Regions from separate parts of the Shewanella sp. GutCb genome, predicted to be linked through region 2. Evidence: riboswitches for the same ligand, from Rfam matches in the RefSeq annotation. Region 2 holds a riboswitch; the other holds the start of a gene.
What was found. A riboswitch is a leader RNA that binds a small molecule or an ion and turns the genes downstream of it on or off. The one in region 2 is predicted to bind lysine.
Positions count from the first base shown of each region.

Region 1: it holds a riboswitch for lysine, as region 2 does, so the genes downstream of both, lysC (lysine-sensitive aspartokinase 3) here and CXF86_RS14910 (Na+/H+ antiporter NhaC family protein) in region 2, are expected to answer to the same signal.

Region 1 is NZ_PJBL01000024.1:39,093-47,036, reverse strand. Features, by position in the region: gene CXF86_RS14245 (S8 family serine peptidase) at 1-1,311, opposite strand, end outside; gene CXF86_RS14240 (succinylglutamate desuccinylase/aspartoacylase family protein) at 1,654-2,763, opposite strand; gene lysC (lysine-sensitive aspartokinase 3) at 2,796-4,160, opposite strand; lysine riboswitch at 4,343-4,522, opposite strand; gene CXF86_RS14230 (DUF3293 domain-containing protein) at 4,601-5,029, opposite strand; gene arcA (two-component system response regulator ArcA) at 5,598-6,314, shown strand; gene CXF86_RS14220 (S9 family peptidase) at 6,655-7,944, opposite strand, start outside.
Region 2 is NZ_PJBL01000025.1:117,256-125,199, reverse strand. Features, by position in the region: gene CXF86_RS14915 (M3 family metallopeptidase) at 1-337, shown strand, start outside; gene CXF86_RS14910 (Na+/H+ antiporter NhaC family protein) at 437-2,008, opposite strand; lysine riboswitch at 2,088-2,309, opposite strand; gene CXF86_RS14905 (electron transfer flavoprotein subunit alpha/FixB family protein) at 2,506-3,429, opposite strand; gene CXF86_RS14900 (electron transfer flavoprotein subunit beta/FixA family protein) at 3,429-4,178, opposite strand; gene CXF86_RS14895 (H-NS histone family protein) at 4,518-4,910, shown strand; gene CXF86_RS14890 (amidohydrolase family protein) at 5,073-7,944, shown strand, end outside.

The sequences.
Region 1 (7,944 bases), on a different contig from region 2:
GTCACGATCATGAGTATAAGCAGCAACCGTCGTTAACCAAGGAGCATCACCTGGTGAACCCACTGTTTCTGGACCAGGACCTGAGTTACCAGCAGAAGTGGCAACATGGATACCTGCTTTACGAGCTGAAAGGAATGCTAGTGCATCGGCATCGTTCCATGGATTACTTGAACCGCCACCAATTGAATAGTTTAGCGCGTCAACACCATTTTCAATTGCGTGCTCCACTGCTAGTACTGTTAGCGACGGTAAACAACCCGCAAAACCAACATCATCATCTTCACCAGGTAAACATACTTGGTAAGAAACGATATTCGCATGCGGTGCAACTCCAGACATTGAAGCAAATACGACACCAGTATTACCACCATCAACGTCAGGGACATTGGTGTCTACAAGTACGTTACCCGCTGTAGTACCCGCGGTATGAGAACCATGGCCATTATGATCTTCACCGTTAGCAGGGACATCAATATCATAGTCTAAATAACCATCAGTCACTGCTGGCCAGCTATGAACACCAATCAGCTTATCATTACAAAGCTCTGCGAAATCACCAGCACAATCGCCAGAGTACACGCCTGGTCCCCATGGGTTTGAGTGATCATATTTATCGCCACCAACATCGGCAAATGAAGGATGGTCGGTGTTGATACCGGTATCAATGATACCAACAATCATTCCTTCGCCTTTACTTTCAGTACCTGTAGCCTCTCCGCTCCAGATTGCTGGTGCCTTGATAATCGCAGGGCCAGAGTCAGTCATTGTCTTACGTAGAATTTCGCGCTGGATGTTAGCAATTCCTGCAACATTAGCTAACTTAGCGGCTTGAGCTTGAGTCATTTCAACGACTAGACCGTTGTACGCTAATGTAGTTCTTTGCTTTACATTTAGCTCACCCAGTGCAGCAGTGGCTTTCTGAATCACGCTGTCTTGACGTGAATTCAGAAATGAACGGTAAGATTTTACATTGGCACTCGTAACATCTAACTTTCTATTTTTGCCTTGTACTTTCTCAACAGATGTCGCTTTATATCCCGCAATACCGCCTTGATAAAGCGCTACTGGATTTTCGATCAAACGCACAAAGTATCGATATGCACCTGAGCCTAAGTTAGCTTCTGGTGTAAAAATAGCGTTATTACGAACAATTTGATTTTCAGCGTATGACTTTGAATCTACGTTCTTAATTTGAACTCTAGCTTCCGCTGATTTTGAGAGAGTAATATTGTAGTCAGACGGCGCACTGATCGCACTCGCTGACATGGTGATTAGCGCAGTAGATACTGCAATTGCGATTTTGGTTTTCACTTGTCAATTCCTTAATACTTAAAAGTATTTTTTGTTATATCCTGCTTTGTTATGGTCCCTACTCTCCAACAAGAGGAAAGTTAACGCCAAATAACTTTCTGTAGCATATTCGACTGAGGGGGGAGCATTATTAACATAATAAAAACAAAGCGGCAAACATTTAATTAACAAGTATTACAAGTGGGAACACAAAGAAACCAAGCTGTAAACGTTACATTACTTATAACTAACCTATTAATACTAGTTTCGTATAAATAACGAACTACTAATCGAAGATAATCGCTAGGTTTAGAGTATAAACAAAAAATGGATATCAGATTTATTTTCATAAAAACCTGAGCTTTAATTTAGCTCAAACACATTGGTCATCAGCTTGTATAGCTCAGTCCCTTGATAGACTGAAGCAGAAGCAAAGTGGAGGATGGGCACACAATCTTGTTCGAGGTATAGCGGGGTTAACTCCTCTTCAGTGCCATAACAATCAAGCCTTAATATATTGGCCAGAGGTTGGTTAGCCTGTAACGGTTCGCCGGGTTGTGCTAAATACTCAACCATACCGCCTTTCGGTGAGTGATATTTTTTGTAGTCTTTCAGTAAGCAGCCATAACGTGCCATTACCGCAGGAGCCACTTGATCGGCCATCACGCCTCGATGACTCAAATAGGCTAAAATCCCCAGTGCATCTTCTCGGGCGTCATCCATATCGATACGCTCTTGGCTCGCCAGTTCCAATGTAAAAGCCGACACTGCTACATTCAATTCTCGCTCTTGTGTTGCGGCATACTCCACCAACTCCCACCATGGACAGAATGCGGCTTCATCCATCGCGCCACCAAAACTATTAGGCATAATTAAGCTATAAGGGATCGAGAAGAATTTAGCCGAACTTTGTGCGTATTCAGGGCAATAAAGATGCTTACAAGACTTAGGCCCGGTATGTAGGTCAATCACTATGTCCGCTTGATGCGCCAACATTTGTAAGCTTATAGCCAGTCTTTTACCCGTTGTCACCCCCCAAGGGTTCGCCAAGTGAGCCTGGCAAGACGCTATAAGCTGTAGCCTAAAGGCTTGGTTGAGCAATTCATCACTTAAATGGCAATGCTCTGAGTACCAATTTGGGATATCTATCTGGTGATCTAAATATTCTCTGTTCCAATTAACACCGGTGATAGGATCAAAACGGCCTAGCGTAAATTCACCACTCTTTTGATTGATACCTAATGGATTTGCCAGCGGCAGTAAGGTGATCTCCCCCCGAACATCCATAGCTTCCAACTGTTTCATCAGCTGGAATATCACTGCGTTGCCTTGCACTTCTGCTCCATGAACATTCGCTTGCAAAAACACTTTTGGCGCAGATGGATCTTTTGCGGCCAGATGATACACAGGCACTCTCAACTCTTGCCCCGTCGCCAGTTCTCCGACGATTAAGCTAGATTGGGTAAATTGCATCATGTGCAGTCTATTCCTTGGGTAAACAGTAATTAAGATTCAAACAGGTTTTCATGCAAAGCACGAATAACATCTGCAGCTTCTGCCTCTTCAACCAATACACACAGATTATGAGGGCTCGCACCTTGGCAGATCATTCGAACGTTATGCGGCTCTAATACTTCAAACACCCGGCGACATACCCCCGCCGTTGAAGCGATTCTATTACCAATCACAGCCACTAATGCCAAACCGTCTTCTACCCGCACGCGGCAATGCTGAGAGAGTTCTTGCAGTAAAGGCTCACTTAACAGACCGTTACCACTCGAGTCAGAGCCGGTTTTATCGAGTGTTAACGCCACATTCACTTCAGAGGTGGTGATGAGATCAACACTGATTTTATGCCGTGCCAACGTTGCAAACGTCTCCGCTAAAAAGCCTTGTGCGTGTAGCATTTGCAAGCTGTGCAGATTCAATAATGTTTGATCTCGTCTTACGGCAACTGCGCGATAAACGGGCTCGTCAGACACCTGATGTCGGATCCAGGTACCTCCTTGCTCTGGTGCCCAGCTAGATCCTACAAAGACTTGGATTTTTTGGCGTACTGCGGGCAAAATAGTGGCAGGATGCAGCACTTTGGCACCAAACGTGGCCATCTCTGCCGCTTCATTAAAACTTATCTCAGGTATAGGCTTAGCATTCGGGGCCAGTCTTGGATCCGTAGTATAGATCCCAGCAACATCAGTCCAAATCTCAACCGAGGTAGCACGCAGTGCTTCTGCAAGTAGAGCAGCGGAATAGTCACTGCCGCCCCTGCCTAATGTCGTTGTAGCCCCCTCAGCATCGGCACCAATAAACCCCTGAGTCACGATCACTTGCGATGCTAATAGAGGGGTTAAATACAGCGCTGCAAGCTCAGATATCGCCTCAATTTGTGGTTCGGCACGGCCATGGTGACTGTCCGTACGCATCACTTGCCTTACATCAAATGCTGAGGCCGAAGCGCCTTTTTCTCGTAATACTGCAGCAAAAAAAATCGATGAACACATTTCGCCTTGAGACAACAGCTCATCAACAACAGCCTTATGGCGAGTTAGCACTAGACGTTCAGCTAGATCTGAAATATGACTGAGTACCGCATCAATTTTGGCAGCAACATCACTTGGGTTCCCTAATCTATCGAGAATTTGATATTGAATAGAAGCTATCTGCTTAATTAACTGCTTACGATATTCATCCGTTGTTGTAGCTTGGGTCAGCGCAACGAGTTTATTAGTCACCCCACTAGAAGCACTCACCACCACCACTTTAGTGGCGGTGTTATTGATGATGATATCCGCACAGCGATGCATAGCATCGTAATCTGCAACAGAGGTACCGCCAAACTTAGCAACGGTTAACGTATGAATTACGGACATAAAGATGCCTCCACATGGAGTGAACACAATGTCGATTGGATATCGTTAAAAACTAATATAGATACTGATATAGAAACAGGTATAAAAACTGAGAGAAAAACTAACATGAATAAGCTCCGAACTAACTTCGTTCGAAGAGCCTGGTGCTAAGATATGCACCCCAGAGATGGGAAACAGCGATCGTCACCAGAAGCTCTCCACCATAATATAGGTGACAATCGTCAGGATTCAGCCTGAACGACCAATACATAAGACAGTGCCAAAACGTCTTTAGTATCTCGGCGTTAATCTCCATCATGAATGGTCAATGGGGTTTGGTCCCCTTTCATTCACTACCTAGTTAACGCTCCTCTTCTGTACTCAATTTGTACACAAACCAAGAGAGTAAAAAGTATATAAATAACACGTTCAAGTCAAACGAAATTTATACAACTTAAGAATTACACCCGGTCTGGAAATTCATGAACCACGTTGACCCGCGGCGAGAAAGCGCCGAGCGAAGTTTCCTGCCCTGACAATAAGCATGGGACCAATTGCAACTGATCATCTTCTACGTAATAGATAGCGTTTTGGTTGAACTGACACCCTAATTCGATTGCTGACGCTTTATCGGTCGACACCGCCCAGCTCTTTTCCATGTGTTTACGATCTTGCGATGCCCCCACCATCGCTCGATAGGGTCGACGTAACATGAGGATAGCTTGCTGCAGCTTTCGATCTAGCAGTCGATTTTGGCAAGGAGTAAGCGTCTTACCTCTTGGATTGTGTGCAGTGATGATTGCAAAAGATATTTTAGAGGACAATCCTTGCGTGATCAGGAATTGCGTTTCTTGATAATAGCGCCAAAGGCATTCGACTGACTGGTCCATTGCTAACAAACTCTCCACTTGAGGTGATTTTATTATAGCTAAATCGTTAGGACTCGCTAGGCGCGTGATATAGCTCACAGTAAATAAAAAATTACATTGTATAAATATCAGTCACTTAGGTGTAATATAGTGATCTAAGTCATGCCTTGGCGTAAATTTGTTAACATTTCATTTGTTAACAAATGCCTAAAACGAGTACAATGGGTCTTGTTGATTGACTCTCACTGCATACATGTAATGACACACTTTGTTACATATATCTGAAACAGATAGAAGAGTAATCCACACGGCTGTATCAAATGTGATCTATGTTTGATTTAACATTTAAACTTCAAAAAAAAACAATAGTTAAGGAACTTCTTGTACTTATTGTTTATCGAAGAGAATACAGTTTACGTTTTCCATATGTGAGATACCCATACTTTACTTATCATGAAGTGTGTTGCCGTTTCAGAATATATTTTGAAAACACCAACGTGTATCAGTGAAATATCAGCATAACTAGATGGAGTATAAAAGTACTTATACTCATGGTTAGAATAGAATTGACAGAAATTAGGTAATTAATATGCAAAACCCGCACATTCTGATTGTTGAAGATGAAGCCGTTACCAGAAACACACTTAGAAGTATTTTTGAAGCAGAAGGATATGTGGTATCTGAAGCCAATGACGGCGCTGAAATGCATAAAGCTATGCAAGACAATAAAATTAACTTGGTCGTGATGGATATTAATCTACCAGGTAAAAACGGACTTTTATTAGCCCGTGAGCTTCGTGAAATAAATAACATTGGCCTGATCTTCCTAACGGGCCGTGATAACGAAGTAGACAAGATCCTTGGACTTGAAATCGGTGCAGATGATTACATCACTAAGCCATTCAATCCTCGTGAATTGACTATTCGTGCTCGCAACTTACTAACACGTGTCAATAGCACTGGTGTTGAGTCTGAAGAGAAAAGCGCTGTTGAGTTCTACCGTTTCAACGCTTGGAGCTTAGAAATAAACAGTCGTTCTCTAGTCAGCCCACAGGGTGAGTCATATAAGCTGCCACGTAGTGAGTTCCGCGCTATGCTGCACTTTGTAGAGAACCCAGGTAAGATCCTTAGCCGTGCTGACTTGCTAATGAAGATGACAGGTCGTGAGCTTAAGCCACATGACCGTACTGTAGACGTAACTATTCGTCGCATCCGTAAGCATTTCGAAAGCTTGCCTGATACGCCAGAAATCATCGCTACGATCCACGGTGAAGGTTACCGTTTTTGTGGTAACTTAGAAGACTAATTCGATAATCGAATAAAATAAAAGCCAGTCATTTGACTGGCTTTTTTGTTTCTAAAATTTGTGTTTTAAAATAGTAAAATTTACTGCGTAAAAAACAATATAATGCTTAATTAAACCTTAAGTGTATTCAACACTAAGCTAAACATTGGTAGCAGATAAACACCATTTGTCAAATATGCTAACCATACTCCTATATATATTTAGGAGTATAGTTCCATTCTGCCTTTGGCTTTTTTAGAATAAATAGTCTTATTATTAACGATGTTTAATCTTTAGTTAATAAAATATAGGCAAAGAGTCATAAAAAACCTCCATGCCTATTTTTAACTTAGCGATAGTACTATTTCAATTCACGCTCTAAGAAGTCAGCTAAAGAACGATATAAGTGCACTCTAACCTTCTCGCCGCGCATAGAGTGTTTTGAACCAGGGTAATCAATCATCTGGAATAGCTTACCTTCATCTTGTAGGGCTTTATAAACTCGAGTGCTATTTTCAAATAGTACATTGTCATCTGCCATACCGTGGTACATCAGCAGTCCAGACTCGTAGCCTTTCACATACGGCAATACACTGCTCGCCTCATACCCTTTAGCATTCGTCTCTGGGTGGCTAAGATAACGCTCGGTGTAATGCGTATCGTACAGTGACCAATCAGACACTGGCGCTCCGGAGATAGCCGCTTTAAAGTAGTCTGGCGCTTTAAACAAGCTCATTAATGCCATATAACCGCCATAGCTATGGCCGTAGATAGCAATATTGTCGCCATCAACAAAAGGCAAACTGCGAAGGTAATCGACCCCCACCTTCTGGTCGTTCACTTCAGCATCACCTAACTGCTTATAGATGACATACTCAAACTTAGTACCACGATGAGCTGAACCGCGGTTATCCAGTTGATAAACGATAAAACCCTGCTGCAGTAGGTGTTGAGTAAAGTAATCTTGATGACTCCAACTGTTTGTCACCAGTTGAGCATGTGGGCCGCCATAAACACGCACCACCACTGGATATTTCTTACTGGCATCAAAATGGGTTGGCTTAAACATTCTATATTGCAATGCTTGACCATCTTCAGCGGTTAACTCACCAAACTCCGGTACTTGCCATAAACCAAAGTAGTCATACAGCGGATGTCCTGGCTTGACTTCGTTTTGCTCTACCCAAGCAAGGCGCTTGCCAGAATCGTCATGTAAGCTCACCTGAGGTGGTTGCGATAAACTACTGAAATAGTCCAAGTAGACAGCTTGATTGTCAGCAAACACCGTTGAGTGCATACCAGAACGAGTACTGATTGGCTCGACCTTGCCACCCGCAATAGCGACGCGGTATAACTGCTTCTCAGTCACTTTAGTTTGGCGGCCAGTAAAGTAAACTTGGCCCGCTTTTTCATCGATAAACTCGACGTCATCAACCGCCCAATCCCCCTTGGTGAGTTGACGAATAACGTTGCCATCCAGTCCAATCAAATAAAGGTGGTTAAATCCATCACGCTCAGATGCCCAGATAAAGGCTTTTTGTTGCTTTAAAAAGTGCAGATCATCATTGAGATTAACCCAAGCTTGGCTGCGCTCTTGCACTAAGTTTTTATTGCGCTTGATGTCATCAATATTGACCACTCTTAAATCGAG
Region 2 (7,944 bases):
GCAAGATGTCGCCAGTTTTGAAGCTGCGGCACTTAAAAAGCACGGCGTCGACTTGCCTGCGGTACCACCAAGATATAAGTCGACCTACTTTGCTCATGCGTTTCCTGGCGGCTATTCAGCCAGTTATTACGCTTACATGTGGAGTGAAATTCTAGCTGCAGATGCCTTTGCTTACGTGCAAACCCAAGGTGGATTGAATCGTGAAATAGGCATGAAATTTAGAAAAACTATTCGAGAGGTCGGCAATACTGTTGCACCAATGGATGCCTACAAAGCCTTTAGAGGTCAAGAGCCAACCACTGAAGCATTGCTTAAGCGTCGTGGCCTAAACGACTAAGGCTTAAATCGTCCTCACAAAAAAGCCGTTCTCAACTGAGAACGGCTTTTTAATGCCTTACGATAAGCGCAATCAACAAACTAACGGCTTATCACTTAGCTAAGCCGTGATCCCCTGACGAGATTTAATCCGCAGTATTATCACGCTAATCACAAACAGCACACTACAGGTCAATAAGCCGGCATACACTGATTCAGTGAAACCGAGTACGATGTAACCGCCTAGGCTAATACCTGCGACAATCAGTGCATAAGGTAACTGCGTCATCACATGGTCGATATGATGACAGTTTGCACCGGTTGACGACAAAATCGTGGTATCAGAAATAGGTGAACAATGGTCACCAAACACAGCGCCCGCGAGCACAGCTGCAAGCATTGGCAACATCATACTCGTATGACTGCCCATCGCCATATCAGCGGCAATGGGTAACATAATACCGAATGTGCCCCAGCTCGTTCCAGTCGAGAACGCTGTTAAGCCTGCCAAGATAAAGAGGACAGCTGGCAACATCGCAAACGGAATATTACCGGTCGCTAAACTTGCCATATACTTGCCAGTCTCAAGCTGACCAATAACGCCTGAAATCGTCCAGGCAAATACCAATATATAGATTGCTGGCAGCATAGACTTAATGCCTTCGACCAAGCCTTTAACGATCATCTTCTTATCTACACCTTGGTAAATAATAAGCGCTAGCGTCACGGCTAAACCAATTAAAGCACCAAAGAATAGTGATGAGCCAACGTCAGTATTTTCAAACGCGCCAATCAGGCTGAAAGTTTCGTTTTTAGCGGCAAGCGCATCACCACCACTACTGACCATAAAGTAGAATGTGGCAAACACCAGTACCGTAATAGGCAAAAACAAACCGATGATTTTACCCGTATCAGCTTCTGGTAATCCAGAGCTAGCACCAGGTGGTAATCCTTTAGATTCATCATAAAGGCTACCTTTTTGTGCATTAAGCTCATGTTGACGCATAGGACCGATATCAAGTCCCATTAGTGCGACACACAGTAGCAGTAATAACGCGAAAATAGCGTAGAAGTTCATCGGGATCATCTGTACAAACGTGCTCAAATGTCCTGTATCAGTAAATCCATGTGCTGTTAATATGCCACCAATCAAGGCAATAATGTACGCGCCCCAGCTCGATACTGGAGATATCACACAGATAGGTGCAGCCGTTGAATCCAGTAGATAAGCAAGCTTACTACGCGAGATATAGTAACGGTCTGTTAGCGGTCTTGCGACGCTACCCACCACTAAGCTATTAAAGTAGTCATCAATAAACACCACACAACCAAGGAACATGGTTAATAGCTTGGCATCACGCTTATTACGGATATGCTTACGTGCCCACTCGGCAAACGCCCGAGCCGAACCGCTCACGGTAATGAGTGCGGTGATCATTCCAAGCACAATCAGGAAGCCAATAATATATAGGTTCCAGCTGTTGAGTGCGCCATCGTCCCACACCAGCGACATGACTTTTGTGCCCACGTATTGGGCAGTGTTTGCGGCAGAGAAATCTGTCAGCAGTAGCGCACCCAGTAGGATCCCCACCCCAAGAGAAAGTAAAACACGACGGGTTAACATCGCCAGTACAATTGCCACTACCGGAGGCAGCAACGAAAGTGCCGAATCGGCATAACTTAAAATTGTCATTTAATTATTATCTTCGTTAAGTACGAATGGAGGCCGACTGAACTGGTGGGATATAGCATTGAGAGCTGATTACACCTGTCCTATCAGTAGCGCTCCACAGTAATATTAATGTTCGACATCAATATAAAATCTTCTTATCTTCCCGATAAGAAATACTATGGCAGTGCTGTTCCTATTTGGTAACAGCCCCAGCAACAAGCCTCGATATGCTATGTCACTTCGGCATCAAATCCTTTCTCAACAAGTCATAGGCATCACCCTACTTATTGGTACTAATATTGAATGCACCTCTACTTCTAAGGACGTTAAATAGACTGAGCTAATTAACGTGAGTGACATAAAAACATAAGCGGCTTTAGGGATGCTACCCTAAAGCCGCTTATCGTGACACAGATCGCAAATATTACCAACTCGAACACATGACCGATAACAGCCTAGCAACCTATTGAAAACAACTTGGCGGTTATTAGTTTGTCACGGCTATAATGGCTAATGAGTTACAGCAGTTCTAAAAGCTGTGGAACCGCTTCAAATAGATCCGCTTCTAATCCATAATCAGCAACCTGAAAAATAGGCGCTTCTGGATCTTTGTTGATAGCCACAATCACTTTTGAATCTTTCATGCCAGCTAGATGCTGGATAGCACCCGAAATACCGACAGCAATGTACAAGTCTGGTGCAACAATTTTACCTGTTTGACCCACTTGCAGATCGTTAGGTACAAAGCCTGCATCGACTGCAGCGCGTGATGCACCCAGTGCACCCCCTAATTTATCAGCAAGTTGCTCTAGGATGCCAAAGTTCTCACTGTTGCCCATTGCTCGGCCGCCAGACACGATAACAGAAGCATTACCCAATTCAGGGCGCTCTGATACCGTTAGGCTTTGAGAGATAAACTCAACTTGAGGTGCAACCTCTTGTGTCAGTGTCACAAGCTCTGCACTACCATCGCTTGCAACCGCATCAAATGCACTTGAGCGTACCGTCATCACTTTTTTGTCATCCAAGCTCTGGACTGTGGCTAACGCGCTACCCGCATAGATAGGGCGGACAAACGTATCGCTGCTCACCACTGCGATCACTTCTGAAAGCTGGTTAACGTCGAGTAAAGCTGCAACGCGCGGCAATACATCTTTACCATGGCTTGATGCCGCAGCAAGAATATGCTCATAGTCAGCTGCAACGTCAGTGACTACATCGGCAGTATTTTCTGCCAGGCCGTTGGCATAAACGGCAGCATCGGCAACTAAGACTTTGCGTACGCCATTGAGCTGTTGTGCACTGCTCACCGCATCATTACAGTTGTGACCGATGACTAATACATCAATGTCGCCACCAATCGCTTGACCGCAAGCAACCACTTTAGCGGTATCCAGTTTTAAACTGGCGTTATCGTGTTCTGCTAATACTAAAATTGCCATTAGATCACCTTCGCTTCATTCTTTAACTTTTCAACCAACTCTTCTACAGAAGACACCATCACACCCGCGCTACGCTCAGCGGGCGGAGTCACTTTAAGGACTGTCTGGTGAGACTTTAAGGTCACATCGAAATCTGCAGGAGTCAGTGTTTCAAGTGGCTTACGTTTAGCTTTCATGATGTTAGGCAATTTTGCGTAACGAGGTTCATTTAAACGTAGGTCGGCAGTAACCACTGCAGGTAAAGGTAGCATCAATGTTTGCAGGCCACCGTCAACTTCGCGAGTGACCGTAAGCTGGTCTGCATTCATCTTGATTTCAGAGGCAAACGTTGCTTGTGGCATTTTGCCAATAGCCGCTAACATTTGACCTGTTTGATTGTTATCGCTATCGATGGATTGCTTACCCAAAATAACTAAGTCGACTTGCTCTTTTTTCTGTACCGCATGTATAAGCTTAGCCACAGACAAAGGCACAAGGTCTTCATCAGTCAGAATATGAATAGCGCGATCAGCACCTAATGCTAGCGCGGTTCTCAATTGCTCCTGCGAAGCTTTTGGGCCAATACTCATGACGATCACTTCAGAAGCACTTCCCGCTTCTTTTAAACGAACGGCTTCTTCTACTGCAATCTCACAAAACGGGTTAATCGCCATTTTTAGGTTTGCGGTATCGATACTCGTATTGTCAGCATTAACCCTGACCTTTACATTGGCATCGACGACACGTTTTACTGGCACCAATACTTTCATAGGGCTTCCTTCTTACGTCGCTTAATGAACGGGATTATGCGAATAGCTACTTATATATCAAAGCAACTATTACAGAAATTAGAGTTACTTTACGTGCTGTTGACGTTAACGTCAACATGCAGCCGAACGACTGTTCACATTAATCTAAATAGATAAGCAGTAATTGACCGATATTGATAACATTTGAGAAATATAATCACTGTTATTACAAATTAATCTTAATTAATATATTTTATTCTCAATTAAATTGAAATTTTATTTGATCCTTATCGAAATAGTTCCTATTATTTGTGACAGAATATAAAAATACTTTTCTATCTTAATTGGACATCTATCACTATGAACGAATTTTTAGATATATTGACCCACGGTCGTCGTTTTAAAGCTGCGGTTAAAGAGTTATCTCTTGAAGAGTTAAAAGATCTTGGTGTAAAGCTCGAAAAAATTATCGAAGAAAAAGCATCTCAAGCTGAAGCAGAAAGTGAAGCAATGGCTGAACGTAATGCTAAAATTGAAGAAATTCGTCAGCAAATGGAAGCGATTGGCTTATCAGTTGACGATATTGGTGGTGTAGGCATTAAAGCAGCACCTAAGAAACGTGCTCCACGTCCAGCTAAATACCAAATTGAAGTCAATGGTGAAATGGTTCAGTGGACTGGCCAAGGACGTATGCCAACCGTATTCAAGAATGAATTAGAAAAAGGTCGCACAATGGAAGACTTTCTTATATAAGTTTCCATTTACTTCCTATAAAAACCCAGCGCTTGCTGGGTTTTTTTGTTAATACTCATCACGTAATTACATTCGACGTTACAATTACCGCTTAGTAATTGCTATTAAGTTAAGGTATTCTCACACTTCCCCCCTACTCTTCTAACAAACATAAGTACGATAATGCATAATCATAAAATAAAAGCCCTTGTCGCTCTACTTAGTGCGTTAACCAGTCATGGCGCACTAGCCAATGACCAATTGACCGATAACACACCAAAAATCACCGCATTAAGTCATGCAACCCTTATGCTTAAACCCGGTGAAATACTGAAAGATGCCACACTGTTAATTGAAAATAATCGAATCAAGTCGATTATCAAAGATAATGACATTCCCGAAGGTGCGCTCGAAATTAACTTAGCAGGTCATATTATCTATCCAGGTTTCATTGACCCATTTACTGAATATGCCATCGAGTATGAAGCAGAAAGTGGAGATAGCAGTGATCCGGTTTATGAAATAAAACGCATTGGGGGTAACGCAGAGAATGGCGCGATTCATTCAGAAAAAGAATGGTTCAATTATGTGTATCCAGATAAAGAGCAAGCGGGGAAATGGATTAACAATGGCTTTACAAGTGTCCAATCTAGCTATTTAGATGGCATTTTTAGAGGCCGTGGAGTCAGCTTATCTTTAGCAGACAAAAAAGCAAACGATATTATATACAAGGCTAAAACAAACCAATTTATGGCATTTGATAAGGGAACCTCTATTCAAGACTACCCTCAGTCATTAATGGGAAGTATGGCCCTTATTAGACAAACGTTTTCAGATGCTCGTTGGTATAACGACAATATAGGTAAGAGTTCCAATACCACTAACAACATTGAGTTTAACATTGCATTAGAGCGTCTGGCGGGTCTTGAAGAACAAAGCTTTATATTTCAGACCAAAAATCTAAATAGTCAAATAAGAGCGGCCAGGTTATTAAATGAACAAAATGTAAAAGGTAGCCTACTTGGTAATGGTCATGAATATGCCAGAATTGATGAACTAAAATCTTATCCATATAGTTTGGTGCTGCCGTTAAATTACCCAGCCGCTCCGACAATCGGTGACAGTGACAGCTCGCGAGATGTCAGTTTAGCGGCATTAAGACATTGGGAAAGCGCACCAAGTAACCTTGCGATAGTTTCAAAAGCGGATGTGCCTTTTGCATTAACGCAGTATGGGATTGAGTCAGACACGTTCTGGCCACGACTAAAAAAAGCAATAGAGCGCGGCTTAGATGAAGAAACCGCCCTTGCAGCACTCACAACAGAAGCGGCTGAAATTGCGGGCATTAGCAATATGGTGGGGCAATTAAAACCCGGGTTCATGGCGGACTTGGTGATTAGTAATGGCAACGTATTTGAAAATGGTAAAATAACCAGTATCTGGTTACAAGGTGAAGAGCGTCAACTTATCAATCGTGATCTTGCCATGCTTGCTCAGCCTTACCAATTGCAAATCAACGAACTCACCTTTGATCTTAACATTGGACAAGATCCCAGTTTAAGCGGCACGTTATCAAGCGGCGAAAAAGAAATAACCCTCAGCGATGTTAACTTTAATCAAGGTCGAATGACTTTCAGCGCAGATTTAACTGACGCCGGAATAAGTGGTATTAGCCGCTTTACATTGTGGTTTGATGAAGCAGGTCTGCGTGGTCGCCTACTGGACAGTCATGGCCAAACTATCCCCTTTGGTGGAAGCAAACTTGAGCCCGTTATCGATGACGCAGAACCGCAAAAAGAGCAACAAACTGCGCTGAGTCAAATAGCCAAGCAAACATCACCTAATGTAGCTTACGGTCTACAACAACAGCCAATTCAAGACAAACTTCATATAAAGAATGCCACGATTTGGACATCCGATAAAAGCGGTGTGCTACAAAATACCGACTTAATTATCTCCAAAGGCCGTATCGAAGAGATAGGCAGTCAACTGCGTACACCGTCGGGTTACCAAGTGATTGATGCCACCGGTATGCACTTAACGGCAGGGATCATTGATGAGCACTCGCATATTGCGCTTAATGGCGGCACCAATGAAGGCACCGATGCTATCACCTCTGAAGTGAGGATTGGCGATGTCATCAACCCCGACGATATAGCCATCTACCGTGGTCTTGCTGGCGGCGTGACCACAGCACAAATTTTACACGGTAGCGCCAACCCTATTGGTGGCCAAGCACAGGTTATTCAACTTAAGTGGGGCGATAACGCTGACCAGCTAAAATTTGCCGGTGCCCCAGCCAGTATTAAGTTCGCGTTAGGTGAAAACGTAAAGCAGAGTAACTGGGGAGATAAATTTAATCGTCGCTTCCCACAAAGCCGCATCGGGGTTAAATCACTCTTTAGTGAAGCCTTTAACGAAGCTTTAGCCTACCGAAAAGCACAAAAAGATTATAAAAATATGCGATCTAGCGAGCGCCGACGTACTGTTGCGCCGCAATACAACTACCGCTTAGAAGCTATCGCGGAAGTGCTAGAGCAGAAGCGTAGCGTACATATTCACTCTTATGTGCAATCTGAGATCTTGATGTTTATCAGGCTCGCTGAAGCTTACAATTTTAAAGTCGGTACCTTCACTCATATTCTTGAAGGCTACAAAGTCGCTGACGAAATGGCTAAACATGGCGCTTATGCATCGACCTTTTCTGATTGGTGGGCTTATAAATTTGAGGTTTATGACGCCATTCCACAAAATACCTGTTTAATGCAAAACAAAGGCGTACTCACTAGCATCAACTCTGATGATTATGAGATGCAGCGTCGACTTAACCAAGAAGCCGCTAAATCGATGATGTATTGCGGTATGGCAGCAGAAGATGCCTGGAAAATGGTCACCATTAATCCTGCAATACAGCTTGGCATTGATGAAAAAGTCGGTTCACTCGTCGAAGGTAAGCAAGCTGATATCGTACTTTGGAGCGATTCACCCTTGTCGGTTTACGCCAAAGTGGAATCAACTTGGATTGAAGGCCGTCGTTACTTTAGCCGTGAGCAAG